3 regions of the Cobetia sp. D5 genome follow, and region 1 is predicted to be linked to each of the others. Evidence: predicted binding sites of a transcription regulator. Region 1 holds the regulator's gene; each other region holds the start of a gene.
What was found. The regulator PhoB, encoded in region 1, activates phosphate uptake and scavenging genes when phosphate is short. The targets are predictions, from matches to a motif close to TGTCATANNNNTGTCANA.
Positions count from the first base shown of each region.

Region 2: U0O11_RS15645 (PhoX family protein) is a predicted target of PhoB. The motif match lies at 4,108-4,125, and genes of this name have one in related genera.
Region 3: phbB (acetoacetyl-CoA reductase) is a predicted target of PhoB. The motif match lies at 2,842-2,859, and genes of this name have one in related genera.

Region 1 covers NZ_CP142020.1:4,160,115-4,166,060, forward strand. Annotated here, with positions in the region: gene U0O11_RS17280 (NAD(P)/FAD-dependent oxidoreductase) at 1-466, opposite strand, end outside; gene U0O11_RS17285 (chorismate--pyruvate lyase family protein) at 806-1,363, shown strand; gene ubiA (4-hydroxybenzoate octaprenyltransferase) at 1,430-2,320, shown strand; gene phoB (phosphate regulon transcriptional regulator PhoB) at 2,544-3,233, shown strand; gene phoR (phosphate regulon sensor histidine kinase PhoR) at 3,241-4,563, shown strand; gene cysZ (sulfate transporter CysZ) at 4,740-5,468, opposite strand; gene phoU (phosphate signaling complex protein PhoU) at 5,665-5,946, opposite strand, start outside.
Region 2 covers NZ_CP142020.1:3,783,117-3,789,062, reverse strand. Annotated here, with positions in the region: gene folM (dihydromonapterin reductase) at 1-645, shown strand, start outside; gene U0O11_RS15660 (anti-sigma factor) at 823-1,533, opposite strand; gene U0O11_RS15655 (sigma-70 family RNA polymerase sigma factor) at 1,512-2,066, opposite strand; gene U0O11_RS15650 (3-deoxy-7-phosphoheptulonate synthase) at 2,793-3,953, shown strand; gene U0O11_RS15645 (PhoX family protein) at 4,216-5,946, shown strand, end outside.
Region 3 covers NZ_CP142020.1:3,912,479-3,918,424, forward strand. Annotated here, with positions in the region: gene U0O11_RS16170 (DUF349 domain-containing protein) at 1-1,819, shown strand, start outside; gene phbB (acetoacetyl-CoA reductase) at 1,971-2,717, opposite strand; tRNA gene U0O11_RS16180 (tRNA-Met) at 3,088-3,164, shown strand; tRNA gene U0O11_RS16185 (tRNA-Met) at 3,218-3,294, shown strand; tRNA gene U0O11_RS16190 (tRNA-Met) at 3,338-3,414, shown strand; gene U0O11_RS16195 (EVE domain-containing protein) at 3,584-4,063, shown strand; gene U0O11_RS16200 (tetratricopeptide repeat protein) at 4,198-5,163, shown strand; gene U0O11_RS16205 (MalY/PatB family protein) at 5,740-5,946, opposite strand, start outside.

The DNA of each region.
Region 1 (5,946 bases):
CCACATGCCCGTCTTCCCCGCGCTCGCGGGCCTTCGCCAGCGTCGCGCAGAAGGCCGCATAGTCGTCGAGGTCATTGATGCTCTGCACGCGCGAAGCCACTTCCGCGGCGACGGGGAAGGGACGACGCGGCGCGGCGCCGAGTGCCAGCACCAGCTCGTCATAGGCCAGACACTCCTCGCCCAGCCATAGCTGGCAGGCATCACCGTCGATGGCGGTGACGCGTTGTTGGGTACGCAGCTCGGCATTCAGCTCGTCCACCAGCGCCACCGGCGCCTGACGCGACAGGTCGGTGGCCGACATCTTCTTGGCAAAGGCGGTGGACAGCATCGGCTTGGCGTAATCGTGGCCGCTGTCCTGGCTGATGAGGATCAGCCGGCTGTCCTTGTCACGCGCACGCAGCGCGCGCGCCAGACCAATGCCCGCCATGCCGGTACCAATGATGACAAGGGTGCGAGGGTCGCGCATGGCACCATCTCCTGAGATCGATCCGAGGGAAGCGCTGATGAAAGAGCGCCAGCAGCGTCCGTCATGAACGCCGATGAATGCGCCCAGCATACCAGCCCGCCAGCAGTGCAGGCATGCCTGAGCGGGAGGCCTTGCCGCCCGGCCATGCTAGACTCGCCATTTCGTCATCCTGACAGGGAATTCACCGTGGTCCGATGCCCAGCAGGCGAGCCTCATCGCGCAGCGCTCACGCCACAGACCTCCACCTGTGAGGCGCCTCATCCGTCAACCGAGTCCCTGTGCCAGCCTGCGCCTCGCTGGCCTTCGCCCACGCGCGCGGCACCCGCTGCTTCGGCGGCGGTGCGCCGTCATTGGCAGCCGGCTGCCGCGCTGCAAGGGGTCATGCCGGCCGGCTGGTGGGCGTGGCTCTCCTCGACGGACTCGCTGACCCAGCGTCTTGCCAGCGCCATGCAACAGCAGGATGAACGCGATGGCCAGTCCATTCAGGGCCTGCGCGTGCGCCTGCTGCTGCAGGACACCGGCCCCGCGCGGCTGGATGAGGCACGCCTGCTGGGCATCGGCCCACGCCGGCATGTCTGGCGGCGCGAAGTGGCACTCTGTCATGGCGATACGCCATGGGTGATCGCACGCTCGCTGGCGGCGCTGGACCTGGCCCACGGTCATCGCCTCTCGACGCTGGGCGAACGCTCGCTGGGCCATTGGCTGTTTCGCCAGCCCGACCTGACCCGCAGCGCCATCGATGTCAGCCGCGCCCCGCTGGTGCTTTCGAGCCCCAGGCCGCTGGCCCGCACCACCAGCCTGTGGATGCGCCGGTCGATGTTCTCGCATGGTCGCTTCAAGGTGCTGGTGCAGGAGGGCTTCACGCCGGCCTTCCAGCACGCGCTGCAGCTGGCCTGAGCCTTGCTGGCCGACTGGCCTCATTTCTCTCTTCCCTTGCCCACTACCACCCGCCCAGGAGCCCCGATGACCGCGTCATCCACTTCCGCCGCTTCGCGTCCTTCCAGACTGGCCGACTACCTCGCCCTGACACGGCTGGACCGCCCCATCGGCACCTGGCTGCTGATGTGGCCGACCCTGTGGGCACTGTGGCTGGCGGCAGATGGCATTCCCGAGCGCACGACCCTACTGATCTTCATCGCCGGGGTCTATCTGATGCGCGCCGCCGGCTGCGTGATCAACGACTACGCCGACCGCCATTGGGACAAGCATGTCGAGCGCACGCGAGATCGGCCGCTGACCTCGGGTCGCATTTCGGAGCGCGAGGCGCTGACGCTGTTCGGGGGGCTGGTCGCGGCCGCCTTCGTGCTGGTGTGCTTCACCAACCTGACCACGGTGCTGCTGTCGATCGTCGCCGTGCTGCTGGCGGCCAGCTACCCGTTCATGAAGCGCTTCCATCATCTGCCTCAGGTGGTGCTGGGCGCCGCCTTCGGCTGGGCGATTCCGATGGCGTTCGCCGCGACGCTGGAGGAGGTGCCAACCTACGGCTGGTGGCTGTTCGCGGCCAACCTGATGTGGACGGTGGCCTACGACACCGCCTATGCGATGGTCGATCGCAACGACGACCTCAAGGTGGGCATCAAGTCCACCGCCGTGCTGTTCGGGCGTGCCGACAAGCTGATGATCGGCCTGTTGCAGCTGGGCATGCTGGTGATGTTGATCGGCATCGGCCTGCACCTGGCGCTGGGCATCTTCTACTGGCTGGGGCTGGCTGCCGCCGCCGTCACCTTCGTCTGGCAGCAACGTCTGATCCGTGAGCGTGAGCGTGCGCCCTGCTTCCAGGCGTTCCTCAACAATCATTGGACGGGGCTGCTGATCTTCGCCGGTATCGCCCTGGCGACCTGGCCGATGAGCTGACTCCTGCATAAACATTAGTATTATTTAAATTAAAGCGACCCCTGCCCTCTGTTGCTTCCCAGCCCACGGATCATGCCTGCCTGCCGCGCCTCCAAGGTGGCTGGCAGGCTTGCGTGCAAGCTGCCATGCTGGCAGTTGTCATCTCGTTGTCATATAAGCGGGTTGTAATCGTCATCGACTTGTCATTCTGGCGCGTGCGCCGACTGCTGCATGGGATCTAGCGATGAGCTCCAAGACCGTACTGATTGTCGACGATGAATCCTCGATTCGCGAGATGATCGCCGTTGCCCTCGAAATGGCGGATTACCGCGTGCTGGAGGCAGACAATGCCCAGGACGCCCACGCCATCGTCGTCGATGAAAAGCCCGATCTGCTGTTGCTGGACTGGATGATGCCGGGCACCAGTGGCCTGGAGCTCGCGCGGCGTCTCAAGCGTGACGAGACCACCTCGGAGCTGCCGATCATCCTGTTGACCGCCAAGGGCGAGGAAGACAACAAGATTCAAGGCCTGGAAGCCGGTGCCGACGACTACATCACCAAGCCCTTCTCGCCGCGCGAGCTGGTCGCCCGTCTCAAGGCCGTGCTGCGTCGCACCACTCCCAAGGGGGTCGAGGAGGCGGTGGAAGTCGAAGGCCTGATGCTCGACCCGGCCAGCCACCGCGTCACCGCCCACGGCAACTCGCTGGATGTCGGCCCGACCGAATATCGCCTGCTGCAGTTCTTCATGACGCATCAGGAGCGTGCCTACACGCGCAGCCAGCTGCTCGATCAGGTATGGGGCGGCAACGTCTATGTCGAGGAGCGCACCGTGGACGTGCACATCCGTCGCCTGCGCAAGGCGCTGGGCACAGGCCATCAGCATCTGATCCAGACCGTCCGCGGCACCGGTTACCGCTTCAGCGCTCAGGCCTGAGGGATTCATGCGCTATTGGACCAACGAGCTATGGCGCCTCGGCTACCTTGCCGGTGGCTTCGGCCTGATCGGTGGCCTGCTGGGCCATCTGGGCTGGGGCCTGGCGCTGGGCCTTTCGCTGTATCTGTTCGTCCATCTCAAGCACTTGAAGAGCCTCTACACCTGGCTGATCACCAATCCCCATGAAGAGCCGCCGCCCGGCGATGGCGTCTGGGGAGACCTGCTCGATCGCCTTTACCGCTACCAGAAGGGCCAGCGTCAGGCTCAGGAGCGACTGCGCAGCATCCTCAACCGTATCCAGGAATCCTCCGAGGCCATGCGCGACGGCCTGGTGATGCTGGACAACCACGGTGACATGGAATGGTGGAACAGCGCTGCCGAGCAGCTGGTCGGTCTCAAGGCCAGCCACGACCGTGGCCAGCACATCACCAACTATCTGCGTGACCCCGTCTTCATCGACTACTTCAATCGGCTGGCCTACCGCGAGCCGCTGACACTCCAGTCGCCGCTGTCTGACAACCTGACGCTGCAGATCTCCATCACCCTGTTCGGTGACAACGAGCGTCTGGTCATGCTGCGTGACGTCACCCGCCTCTATCGTCTTGAAGAGATGCGCCGCGACTTCGTGGCCAATGTCTCCCATGAGCTGCGCACGCCGCTGACGGTACTGGCCGGCTATCTCGAGACCTACTCCGATTACGCCGATGACCTGCCACCGCGCTGGCAGCGTGGACTGGGCCAGATGCAGAGCCAGACCGATCGCATGCAGCACCTGGTCGAGGACCTGCTGACCCTGTCACGCCTGGAAACCGACGAGCTGTCCGACAATGGTCGCTGCATCGACATGAGCGCCCTGCTCGGCCATATCCGCGACGACGCCGAAGGCCTGTCCCAGGGGCGCCACACCTTCTCCATCGAGGCCGATGCCAGCCTGTCACTGCGCGGTGAGGAGCAGGAGCTGCGCAGCGCGATCTCGAATCTGGTCTTCAATGCGGTGCGCTACACCCCCGAAGACTGTCACATCACCCTGCGCTGGAAGGCGGATGACCAGGGCCTGCTGGTCGAGGTGGAAGATGACGGGGACGGCATCGACCCGGTGCACCTGCCGCGTCTGACCGAGCGCTTCTACCGCATCGACAAGGGCCGCAGCACCGCCACGGGAGGCACCGGCCTCGGGCTTGCCATCGTCAAGCATGTGCTGATTCGTCATCAGGGCCATCTGGAGATCGACAGCCACCCCGGCGAGGGTGCGCGCTTCCGCTGTCACTTCCCCGACGAGCGAGCCTGTCAGGCGAGAGCTCCCCAGGCCAGCAGTGAGCTAGCCCAGTGATGGGCTGATTCAGTGATGGACGCCAGCCCAACGCAGAACGCCCCGCAGCCACCTCGAAAGGAGGCGACTGCGGGGCGTTTCGTTTGGTCAATCAGACGACGCTGCGGCTATTTCAGCGACGTGCCAACTTAGCGACGAGTCAGTTCAGCGACAAGCCAGCTCTGCGACAGGCTGTCTCAACGACGCGGCGCCGGCAACTGACGGTAGTGGCTCTGCCACATCAGTACCGCCCCGGCGACGGCGCCCGGGATGAACAGCAGATTGGCCAGCGGCACCAGCGTCATGACGAACACCGCGGCGCCGAAGGTCAGTGAGGGCCACCAGCGCGCCTTGAGGCGCTGCTTCATGTCACCGAAGCTGACCTGATGGTTGTCCATCGGGTAGTCGAGGTACTGGATCGACATGCTCCAGGCCGAGAACAGTCCCCACAACAGCGGCGAGAGCAGGTTCAGGCCCGGGATGAAGCCGATGATGAACAGCGCGATCATGCGCGGGATGAAGTAGCCCAGCTTGGCCATTTCACGCCCCAGCGAGTCGACGCCGATCTTCATCAGGCCACGATCATCGTCGATCAGGGTGCCATCCAGACGATGCTCGACCTTCTCGGCCAGAATGCCGTAGAAGGGCGCGGCGATCAGGTTGGTCACCAGGCTGAAGGTGAAGAACACCACCAGCAACAGACTCACCACCAGCACCGGCCAGATCAACCAGCTGAGCCACTCCAGCCACGCCGGTACCTTGAGCATCCAGTAATCGATCCAGCCACCGAACTGGTTGAACAACACCCACAGCGTGATGCTGTAGAGCACCAGGTTGATCGCCAGCGGTACGAATACGAAGCGGCGCAGCCCGGGGGTATAGACCATGCGGGTCCCGCGGACCAGCGCCGATACGGCATCAATCATGCGACGTCCTCGTCATCTCAAAAGAACCGGCCAGCCAGCGGGCTGACCGGAGCCACACCCTAGCACTCCCGCCTGCGCGGCGCAGCTGTCGGCCGCCTGACACCGCTCGCGCTCCCACGACGCAATCGCCCCGCGGCCTGCCGGTGGGCAGGTGCGGGGCGAAAGAGGCGACACAGGGGCAGGGAAGCGCGTCAGCTCACTTCTTGTCCAGGTCCTGCGGCTTCAGATCATGGGTATCGGTGTGACGCACGTCCACGCCCTTGACCAGGAAGATGACGTACTCGGCCAGGTTGTCGGCGTGGTCACCGATGCGCTCCAGCGCACGCAGAATCCACATCACGTTGAGCACCGGCGTGATCTGGCGCGCATCTTCCATCATGAAGGTCATCAGCGAGCGCATCGCGCTCTGATATTCCAGATCCACCGAGGCATCTTCACGCAGCACCTTGAGGGCAAGGTCGGTATCGAAGCGCGCGAA
Region 2 (5,946 bases), 380 kb from region 1:
ATCGATGATGGTCATCCGGTCATCATCAGTTATCGACGCGAGCGGGAAGAGCTCGATGCCCTGCGCGCGCTGGGCATTCGCACCGTGCAGACGGATTTCTCCAGCGAGGCAGGCATCCAGGCCTTCATCGCGGCGATTCGTGAGCTGACTCCGACATTGCGGGCCATCGTGCACAATGCCGGCGACTGGGCGCCGGATGGCGACGGCGAGGGGCAGGGCGAGCTGTTCGAGCAGCTGTTCCGTGTCCACATGCAGGCGCCGTACCTGATCAATCTGGCGCTGCGCGATCTGCTGGAAGCCGGAGTCGAGACGCAGGCGGACATCGTCCACATGAGTGACTTCGTGGTCCAGAAGGGCTCGCGCAAGCATGCGGCCTACGCGGCCAGCAAGGCGGGGCTCGAGAACCTGACCTTGTCGTTCGCGTCGATGTTCGCGCCACGCATCCAGGTCAACACCATCGCGCCGGCGCTGATCATGCTGCGCCCGGACGATGATGATGACTATGCCGAGCGTGCGCGCGCCAAGTCGTTGATGCAGCAGGTGCCGGGGCCAGGCGTCATCTGGCAGGCACTGCGCTATCTGCTGGACAGTCCCTATGTCACGGGCACGACCCTGCCGGTGGATGGTGGCCGCCACCTGCGCTGATAGCTTGTGTCAGTGCTCTTTCGGTTATCGCTTTTGATTTTCGAGGCGTGACATTCGAGACCTGAGCACCGCACAAAAAAGCCCCCGCTTCTCAGCGGGGGCTTTTTTTCGTTGCTGCGACCGTTGTTGCGATCGTTGTGGCGATCGTTGCTACTACATCCTGTACTAGCGAAGCGCTTACAGGATGTGGCGGCCTTCGACCGGCGTCAGCTGGCCCTTCTTGAGGGTCGGGCCCATCTGGTTGCCGGAGGGAGCGCCCTGCGGGCTTTCCAGCGTGATCACCAGGTCGCTGTCGGGGAAGGCGGCCAGATACTCCTTGGGCACCTCGACCTTCATGGTGCCGGAGTGCGGCAGGATGCCCAGTGACATCGGCTCCTTGCCATCCTTGGCCATCAGCCACAGCTCGCAGACCTTGCCGGGGGCCGGCGCTTCGGGCCTGACGGCCTGCACCATCATCTCGCCCGAGTGGGAGGCGTTGACGATCCAGCCGGGGCTGCTGTCAGAGTTGTTGACCACGAACACGTAGTCGCTCTCCATGCCCGCGTTGTGCCCCAGGCTGAAGGTCAGGGTGACTGCCAGTGCCAGGCTGAACGCCGTGGCGGTCATGCCCTGCCACAGGCCCAGGCGACGCCACCAGGGCTGACGGGCGGTGCCCGTCGCCTCGGCGATGCCTTGCCAGACATGGGCCGGTGGCGTGACGGGGGGAAGCTGTTCATTGAACACGTTGAGATGCTCGCGCCAGCGCTCCACATCACGTTGCAGGTCGTGGCTGACGGCCAGCAGTGACTCGAATGCCGCGCGCTCGTCGCGTGTCAATGTGCCGAGCGCATATTCGCCCGCTGCGGCTTCGCGCAGTTCCGGGTCGCTCAGATCAAATGACTCATGCATGTCTTCAACCTCTCGAGTCCACGACGGACCCAGCTCTTGACGGTGCCCAAGGGCTGGTCCAGTTGATTGGCCAGATCCTGGTGGGTGAGGCCTTCGAAGTAGGCCAGTTCCAGGGCGCGGCGTTGATCGTCATTCAGCTCGGCCAGGCACTGGTGGAGTTCACCACTGTGCTGGGCCAGGTCGACATCTGCCTCGATATCACTCCGCCCCGGCATGGCGGCGATCAATTCATCGCTGTCATGCTCGCTGGGTCGCTGTCGACGTATCCAGTCGATGGCGATGTTGCGGGTCATGGTGCCGAGCCAGGTCATCGGGCGGGCGCGGCCGGCGTCATACTGGGCGGCGGCGGCCCATACCCGGATGTAGACCTGCTGAAGACAATCCTGCGCGGATGCCTCATGTCTCAAGATACGCAGCAACTGAGCGTATAGATGCGCACTGGTCGCTCGATAGAGCTGATCCAGTGCCTTGGCATCCTGCCGGGCGCATCCCGACAGATACTCAATCAGTGCATCATTTCGGGAATCCTGCATGCATGCATTCCAAGCTGTGGGCGCGGTGTCAGGCACCGCTGGACGAATGCGTGTTGCCGATCATGTTGCTCGACAACCAAAGATTATACTGATGCCACTTCAGGCTGATAGCCCTTCTTTATGCGTGCGGGCAACGGTTTGTTGCCGGTTCACGCTTGCGCAGGACGATCTGGAGTGCAAGGATAGGCCTATCACCTTTTCATCGTCACCACTGGATACCGGCCCGCCCCATGAATCAGACCACCAGCCACCGCCCGTTCACTGTCGCTGCCTGCCCTTCGGGCCAGGTCGTGACGGCGGCGTGTGCGGCCGGCTATTGGTATTGGTTTACACAGGGGCGCGCCTGAGGTTACGGCGCGCCTGTCTCGTACGGGCTGCCACCACCTTGAAGAACCCCCGGTCGCAGCCACGGCCGGGGGTTCTTGCGTTTCGGGCCTTGCGAAATCCATGACGAGAGGCATGCCACCCTAACGTGCCGACAATGATTGCAGCATGAATGACGAGAGGAATGACCATGCGCACCACTATCCTGACTACCCGCTTTTCTCTTGCCTCCGCTCGGGTCGTGCATGGTTATTGGCGCTGGCGATTTAGCGGCGTCCTGCCTCTTTCCGCTGTCACCGCGGGGCAGGGCGAGCAACACCGGGGTGACGATTCGCGAAGTCCCTGTCTGTCAGAATGAATATTGCGTGATGGAGCCGAGGCTTCATCACAGGAGAGAAGACCATGAACGCCAGCCTTGAACGCGTGTTGACCGCCAACCCGCATACTGCCGACGCCACTGTTGATCCCTTGACTGCCGAGAACGCCACCGTGACCCGCTCTGATGCCGCCCAGACACCGACCACACCCGGACGCATCAGTCGTGAAGCCCTGCCCAGCGCCAGCGAGTTGCGCGAGCAGCTGCCGGTGGACGCCGACCTGGCCGGCCAGATTCGCCAGCATCGCGATGAGATCAACGCCATTCTCGCCGGCGACGATGATCGTCTGCTGGTGGTGGTCGGGCCGTGCTCCATCCATGACCTCAAGGCCGCGCGCGAGTACGCCCAGCGCCTGGCGGTGATCGAGCCGCAGGTGCGTGATCGCCTCAAGCTGGTGATGCGTGTCTATGTCGAGAAGCCGCGCACCACGGTGGGCTGGAAGGGGCTGGCCTATGATCCGCACCTGGATGGCAGCGATGACATGGCCACCGGCCTGCGTCAGGCACGCGAGCTGATGCGCGAGATCAACCAGCTGGGCCTGCCGGTGGCGACGGAGCTGCTGCAGCCGCTGACCGCCGCCTACCTGGAAGACCTGCTCGGCTGGGCGGCCATCGGCGCCCGCACCACCGAGTCGCAGATCCATCGCGAGATGGCCTCCGGCCTCGGCTGTGCAGTGGGCTTCAAGAACGGCACTGACGGAGGCGTCGAGGTCGCCGTGCAGGCCATCGGGGCGGCGGCGCATGGGCATCGCCACTTCGGCATGGATGACAGCGGACGTCCGGCGCTGATCGAGACCGCGGGCAACCCGCACACCCATGTGGTGCTGCGCGGCGGCCATGGCCAGCCCAACTATGACGCCGCCTCGGTGGCCGCCTGCCGGCGTGAGCTGGAAGGCGCTGGCCTGACGCCGCGCCTGATGGTCGATTGCAGCCACGCCAATTCCCGCAAGGACCACCGTCGCCAGAGCGAAGTGATGCTGGATGTGCTCTCTCAGCGCCTGGCGGGGGATGATGCCTTGATCGGCGTGATGCTCGAGAGCCACCTCAATGAAGGCAAGCAGGCCTTGCCGGCAGCGGAGAAGCTCTCCCAGCTGCGTCATGGCGTGTCCGTCACCGATGCATGCCTTGGCTGGGAAACCACCGAGCACCTGCTGAGCCTGGCCGCCGAGCGCCTGCGCGAGGCCTGAGGTCAGACGTCAGGCGCCAGACTCGCGCCTCGATGGGAGGATGACGTCGCGCTTGCCTGATGTTTGCTGAATTTGTCGGCTTGTCCTGAAGTCCCCAGCGCCCAACGGTCGAAAGGCCGTTGGGCGCTGTCGTCTCTTGCCTTTGTTGCCCGTTCGTCACGGAATTGTCATCGGGCTCGCGTATCACTCTTGTTGCCTTCGGCATGCCCTCAAGGGGCATGCCTGAACAGAACAACCCGAAACCTGACTACGGGGAAGCGACATGAGCAAGGAAATCGAAGACCATCGCCTGCTTAATCCCAGCAGCAACGAGACGTTCTCATCCGTCATCGAACGACACATCTCGCGTCGTCGTGTCCTGCAGGGTGGCCTGGGCATGGCGGCTGCCAGCATGCTGGGTGGTTTCGGTCTTGCGGGGCTGAGCACCACGGCCAACGCCGCCAGCAATGCTGCGGGCGAGAAGACGGCTCTGGCACTGGCCTTCGAATCGATCAAGGGTTCACGCACGGATGCAGTCGTGGTTCCCAAGGGGTATACCGCACAGGTGCTGGCGCCGTGGGGCACGCCGCTCAATGCCAAGGCACCCAAGTGGAGCAAGGACCTGGCGATGACGCCGGAGATCCAGCTCAACACCGTCGGCATGCATCACGATGGCATGCACAATTTCGCCTTGAGCGACGACACGGCCTCCAGCAACTTCCTGCTGGTCATGAACAACGAATACATCGATCAGGATGCTCTGTGGGCACCCAAGGGCGGCGCAACCAATGCGGATTCCGGCAAGCGTCCGGCCGATGAAGTGCGCACCGAGATCAATGCCCATGGCGTGACCATCGTCGAGGTCAAGAAGGCCAGCAACGGCAAGTGGGAAGTGGTGGGCGATTCGCGCTACAACCGCCGCTACACCAGCGCCAGCGAAATGAAGCTGAGCGGCCCGGTGGCGGGCAGCGATTACGTCAAGACGGCCTTCTCGCCGGATGGCATGCGCACCCGTGGTACCAACAACAACTGCGCCAACGGCTACACCCCATGGGGCACCTACCTGACCTGCGAAGAGAACTGGCCGGGTTACTTCGTCAAGCGCAGCGATCGTCAGCTCGATGACAACCGCATCGGCATCGAGACCGAGCGTGGCCGCTATGGCTGGGAAACCGCCGCCGGGGATGCCAGTGAAGTCGATGGCGAATTCGCGCGTTTCGACAACACGCCGACGGCAGACACCGCCGACAAGGATTACCGCAACGAGCCGCGGACCTTCGGCTATATCGTCGAGATCGACCCCTACACCGGCGAGCAGGCCATCAAGCGCACCGCGCTGGGCCGCTTCCGTCACGAAGGTTGCTGGCCGGGCAAGCTGGTCGAGGGTGAGCCGGTGGTCTTCTACTCCGGTCACGATTCGCGCAACGAGTACATCTACAAGTTCGTGTCGGACGCCAAGTGGGACGCCGCTGATGCCCGTGGCGCCGGTGACTTCAAGGACCGCCTGGCGATCGGCGACAAGTACCTGGACAAGGGCACGCTGTATGTCGCCCAGTTCTCCGCCGATGGCACCGGCACGTGGCTCAAGCTGACCCCGGACGCCGTGACCAAGGATGGCCGCACCCTGGCCGAGGCACTGGGGCTGGCGGCCGATGACCTGGCTGGCATCATCATCCACACCACCGATGCGGCTGACCTGATGGGCGCGACCCCGATGGACCGCCCGGAGTGGGGCGCGGTGGACCCGGTGTCCGGTGAGGTCTACATGACGCTGACCAACAACTCCAAGCGTACCGAGGAAGGCACTGACGCCGCCTTCACCAACGATGGCACCGCCATCGAGGAGCCGGGTGTCGGTTACAAGACCGCGCCGACCAACGCGGCCAATCCGCGTGGCAACAACGAAGCGGGTCAGATCATCCGCTGGCGTGAAGCGGGCGATCACAAGGCCTTCGATTGGGAGATCTTCGTGTTCGGCGCAGCGGCCAGCGATGCCGACAACCTGTCCGGCCTG
Region 3 (5,946 bases), 250 kb from region 1:
GCAGCTGCAGGACGCCCTCGATGCCTGGCATCGCCATCAGCTGTGCCAGGGCGAGCTGGATGCCGCGCTGGTCGACAATGACATCGACCAGCTGCGTCGTCTGGAAAGCGAAGTGGCCTGGCCTGCGGGTCTGCCGCAGACCGCCAGCCTGAGCGCGGTGCGTCAGGCGATCAGCGCGGCGCAGCCGGAAGAGCCGGAAGAGGCAGCGCAGGAGCAGGACGCGCTCGATGGCAGCCCAGCACAAGACGCCGAGTCAGCTGACGCCTCCCGCGAGGGCACTGCGCGCAAGGCGAGCCTGGATCTGGACGCACTGGATGCCGAACTGGCACGCCTGGAAGCGGATCTCGATGCCGGCAAGCTCAAACCGGCCAGCCGACTGCATCGCTCACTGCGCGATCGTACCGAAGGCCAGCTCGACAATGCCCGCCAGACACGCCTGCGCCAGCTGGGCGCGCGGGTCGCGGAACTCCGTGACTGGCAGAACTTCGTCGCGGCGCCCAAGCGCGAGCAGCTGCTCGAGGCCATCACCACCCTGAGCGAGCGCGATGACATCAGCGATGAGCAGCGCGACCGCCAGCACCAACAACTGATTCAGCAATGGCGCGAGCTGGGCGATGCGGCCGCCAGCCGCGATGCCAGCCAGGCGTTCCGCACCGCCTCTGACGCCATCAAGCTGCGCCTGCGGGATTACCGCGAATCGCGCAAGCAGCTGCGTGAATACAATCTGGCCATGCGCGAAGCGCTCTGCGAGCAGCTCGAATCGCTCAACGGCCACGCCATGGATGATGCCGACCCCGACTCCCTGCGCCAGATCCGTGATCGCGCCCGTGAGGAATGGCGTCGCCACACGCCGGTGCCCGCGGGCCCCGGTCGCCAGCTATCGCACCGCTTCGGTGAAGCACTGACGGCACTGCAGGGGCTGATCGACAGCCGCGCGGGCCAGATCGCCGCCGCCAAGCAGGCACTGGTCGATGCCGTCGAGGCACTGGCCAATGAGGACTCACCGGCACGTGCCCGCGCCGAACAGGCCAAGGCCCTGCAGAGTCGCTGGCGCGAGATGGGCCGCGCGCCCAAGGGCGAAGAGCAACGTCTGTGGGCCGCCTTCCGCGCGGCGTGCGACCGCATCTTCGCTGCACGCGATCAGGACCGTGAAGACCGCGACAGCCGCGAGCAGGCACGTCTGGATCAGTGGCAGGCGCTGATCGAACGTCTCGACAGCTGGGAGCCGGAGACGCTGGAAGACGCCGCCCTGCTCGATGATGCCCTGAAGGAAGCCGACACCCTCGGCCCGCTGCCGCGCGGCAAGCGGGGCGACGGCATGCGTCGTCGCTGGACCGGCATTCTCAAGCGTCGCGAGCAGCGTCTGGATGAACTGCACGCCCTGCAACTGCGTGAGGAATGGCAGCAATGGCGTGACCTGCTCGAACAGCACGCCGTGGCGGATGCCAGCGCGCGCAACGGCGACGTGCAGGATGTCGAGCTGCCGAACACCTCGGCCTTCGACGACAACAGCCGTCAGGCCAATGCGGCGCGCAACCAGATGCGTCAGGCCCTGCCGAGCAACTGCAGCGCCGCCAACGAGCGCCTGGCCGAGCTGCGTGTTCACCTTGCCATTCTGTTCGAGGCCCCGCTGGGCAGCGAAGATGAATCACGCCGCCTGACCGTGCAGGTCGCGCGCATCAACCAGCAGCTGGGTGAGCGCATGGAACGTGAAGAAGAGCTGGATGAGGTGCTGGATGCGCTGCTCGCCAACGGTCCGCTGGACTGGGACGCCTGGCAGACCGAACTGCCGCGCTTCGATGCGCTGTTCAATCACTGAGCCAGTGCTCTTGAGCTGGTGACGACGCGCTCGCAAGACTGAAGTCATGGCAACGAAAAGCCCCCGCCTCGATAGAGACGGGGGCTTTTTCATTCTCTTGCCAGGCGGGGCCGGGTGCCAACCCTGCACTGGCTCGCGCTAGCGCAGAGCATCAGCCCATGAACTGGCCGCCATTGATATCCAGGTTGGCACCGGTGATGAAGCCGGATTTCTCGTCGGCCAGGAAGGCGACCGCACGTGCGATCTCGTCCGGCTGACCATAACGCTTGACCGGGATGGTCTCGCGGATCGATTCACGGATCTCTTCGGGGATCTTCATGATCATGTCGGTGGCGATGTAGCCCGGTGACAGGGTGTTGACGGTAATGCCCTTGGTCGCGGTTTCCTGCGCCAGCGCCATGGTCAGACCATGCATGCCCGCCTTGGCGGCCGAGTAGTTGACCTGCCCGAACTGGCCCTTGCGGCCATTGATGGAGGAGATGTTCACGATGCGGCCGTACTTGTGCTCCAGCATGTCATTGATGACGGCACGGCAGGTGTTGAAGACGCTGTCGAGGTTGCAGTTGATGACTTCGCGCCACTGCTCATAGCTCATCTTGCGCATGGAGGTATCACGCGTGATGCCGGCGCAGTTGACCAGTACCGCGATCGGACCGAAGCGCTCGCGGATTTCGTTGACGCCTGCCTGACAGGCTTCGAAGTTGTCCAGCTCGATGCCGGACAGTGCGATGTTCTCGAAACCGGCAGCGCGCTGTTCCTCCAGCCATCCTTCTGCCTTTTCCTTGTTTCGGTAACCCGCAATGACCTGATACCCCTGGTTCGCCAGCTCGCGGCAGATAGCGGAACCAATGCCACCGGTACCACCGGTAACCCATGCGACGGGTGCTGTTTGTGTCATCTTATTGTGTCTCCCTAATCCTGGAACGTCCTGTGTCCTTGGCTTGGGCACAGCTTGGCGAATCTGCGGACACCCCCGCCCTGAGAAAACGAGAATGCCTGCAACGACAACAATGACCCGCGTCTCTAACAGCCTGATGACAATCGTGCACTCTGTGACGCCTGCCATCCGCCTGCGCGAGGCGCGTCACCCTCAGTATGGACAGGATGCAGCGGGAATGTATGTAGCAGATCTCTCACACAAGATGCCGATAATCGCTCGAGGGGCGAAGACGGGTTGGTGACGACTCACCGGACACGAGAAGTTTGCGTCAATTACGGGATAACGGTTGACGCAGCACTGTATATCCTTATACTACGCCCCACGTTGATGCGGGGTGGAGCAGTCTGGTAGCTCGTCGGGCTCATAACCCGAAGGTCATCGGTTCAAATCCGGTCCCCGCTACCACTGACAAGTCGTTGCCTATCAAGGTAATTGCCGGTCAGACACCAACGTAATGTTGCGGGATGGAGCAGTCTGGTAGCTCGTCGGGCTCATAACCCGAAGGTCATCGGTTCAAATCCGGTTCCCGCTACCAACCTCTGATGCGTCAGAGTTGGAGCAAAGGCAGTACCCAGTGTTGCGGGGTGGAGCAGTCTGGTAGCTCGTCGGGCTCATAACCCGAAGGTCATCGGTTCAAATCCGGTCCCCGCTACCAAGAATTCGAAAGGCCTGATGCCATGCATCAGGCCTTTTTCGTATGCGTGAAATTCCTGTGCGATGATGGCGAGGAAGCCGGTTCACGGGCCTGGCTACCCCTATCCACACCAGGCCTCTTCACACCTGGCCCTTCACACTCATCACGTCAGTCCCAAGGGAGTGCCTGCATGCGCCACTGGCTGGTCAAGACCGAACCCGATGCCTTCTCGCTGGATGACCTGCGCCGCGAATCACCGGCGCTCTGGGATGGCGTGCGCAACTATCAGGCGCGCAACTTCCTGCGCGAGATGCAGCTCGGTGATGTCGTGCTCATCCAGCACTCCAGCTGCAAGGTGCCTGCGGTGGTCGGACTGGCCGTCGTCAGCGAACTCGCCCTGCCCGACCCGACGGCCAGTGACCCCGAGCACAAGGGCTTCGACCCACGTCAGGTGGCAGATATCGATGCCGACAAGCCTCCGCGCTGGGTCGCCCCGCGTCTGAGCTACCTTCGCCCGCTGCGCACCACCCTGCCCATCGCGCGCCTGAAGGCCCGGCCCGAGCTGGCGGATAGCCACCTGGTGCGCCGCGCACGCCTGTCCGTGATGCCGCTCAGCGAGAGCGAAGCCGCCTGCATCGCCAGCCTGGCCGGCGACACCCTGCTGCCGTGAACCGACGCGCCCGGGACGCTCGCGCGAGGAAGTGTCCGGCAGCGCCTTGAACTCCACTGCGACGGGCCGCATCATCAGGCCAACCGGCTCGCGCGCGAGCCTTGAATCGCAGACAGAATTTCGGGGCATGCACCATGATCATCGATCCCAATACCGGCCAGCCACTGACCGGCAATGACACCACCGCCGCCCAGCCACAAGGGGTGGTCGGCGGCGGTGCCGCCAGTGCACCGCGCCAGGCAGAAGACGCCAACACCTACATCATCGATGTGGACATGAGCAATCTTCAGCAGGTGCTGGAAGCCTCACAGCAAGTGCCGGTACTGCTGGATTGCTGGTCGCCGCAGAGCGAGCACTGCCTCGTCCTGACACCGATCCTCGAGAAGCTGGCACGTGAATATGCGGGCGGCTTCATCCTGGCCAAGCTGAACGCCGAGGAACAGCAGGACATCGCTGCTCAGCTGGGCGTGCGCTCGGTGCCGGACGTCAAGCTGGTCATCCAGGGCGGTCTGGCAGGCAACTTCACCGGCGCACGTCCGGAAGCCGAGATTCGCCAGTTCCTCGAGCAGCACAAGGTCCAGCCGGCGGCAGGAGCAGGTCCCAGCCTCGCGGAGCAGGCGGCCACTGCACTGGAAAGCGGCGACCTCGTCACCGCCAAGGCGCTGTATCAGCAGCTGGCGCAGGAATCCCCCGAGACACCGGAATACCGCATCCACCTCGCCTCGGTGCTGGTCGCCGAAGGCAATGGTGAAGAGGCCCGTCAGCTGCTGGACTCCCTCAAGCCGGAAGACCGTGACGGCGCCCAGGCGCGTGGCGTACGTGCGCGCATCGACTTCATCGCCGAGGCACCGTCTCCCGAAGAGGTGCAGGCGATGATCGAGCGGGACGACAGCGAAGCCCGCTACCAGCGCGCCATGCGTGACCTGGCGGATGGCCATTACGAGCTGGCGCTGGATGCCCTGATCAGCCTGGTGAAGACCGATCGCCAGTACGGCGATGATCTGGCACGCAAGACGCTGCTGCGTGTCTTCGACGCCCTCGGCGCGACCCATGAGCTGACCGTGCGCTTCCGGCGCCAACTGTTCGCTCTGATGTACTGATCGTGCTGGTGCGCTGATCGTACTGCTGATCGTACTGCTGATCGTATCAATGAGTTGATCACGCCACGCAGACGACAAGGCCCCGCCTCCGGTAAAGGAAGCGGGGCCTTGTCATTGAGGGCCTGCCGTCGCGCCGATTCAAGGGCTAACGACGGCTCCAGCCCTTGAGAAGCGAGGGGCGAGCACGCGATTCGCGCACGCTGGGCGGAAAGTCCACCTCTAGTTCCTGGCCCGCAGACTTCACGGCGTCTGGCGCAGACGGGGTGGCAGATGACGCCGCGGGCGCACGGCAGCGGGAAGATGGCGGCGATGAACGCGCCAGGCGCAGGCTCCCGCCCTGACAACACCATTCACGACAGGCCGTCACGCCTGCATCCCTGCTTGCTGGCCGCCCCTGTCGCGGCGTCTCTGCCACCTCATGTCTCATCGTCGCATCTCCTGATGACAAGCCCCTCCCGATGAGCGGCCTAGCTTCAGATTTGACGATAATGATTCTCAATTCAAGTTTGCGATGAGCGATAGCTGCCAACGAAACGCCGCAGGCTGACCCAGATCAATTTCGCCTCTCTACCGAACTCAGCCTTTCTGCAGTCGCTCATCCATCTGCTGCAGCGCCTTCTCCAGCTGCACGCGCGTGGTACCGTAGTTCAAGCGCACGAAGCCCGGCCAGCCGAAGTCTGCGCCATCCGACAGCGCGACATCGCATTCCTCGAGCAGGGTCTGCTGCGGAGACTCCCCGAGCCCTGCCTTGCGCATATCCAGCCAGGCCAGATAGGTGGCCTG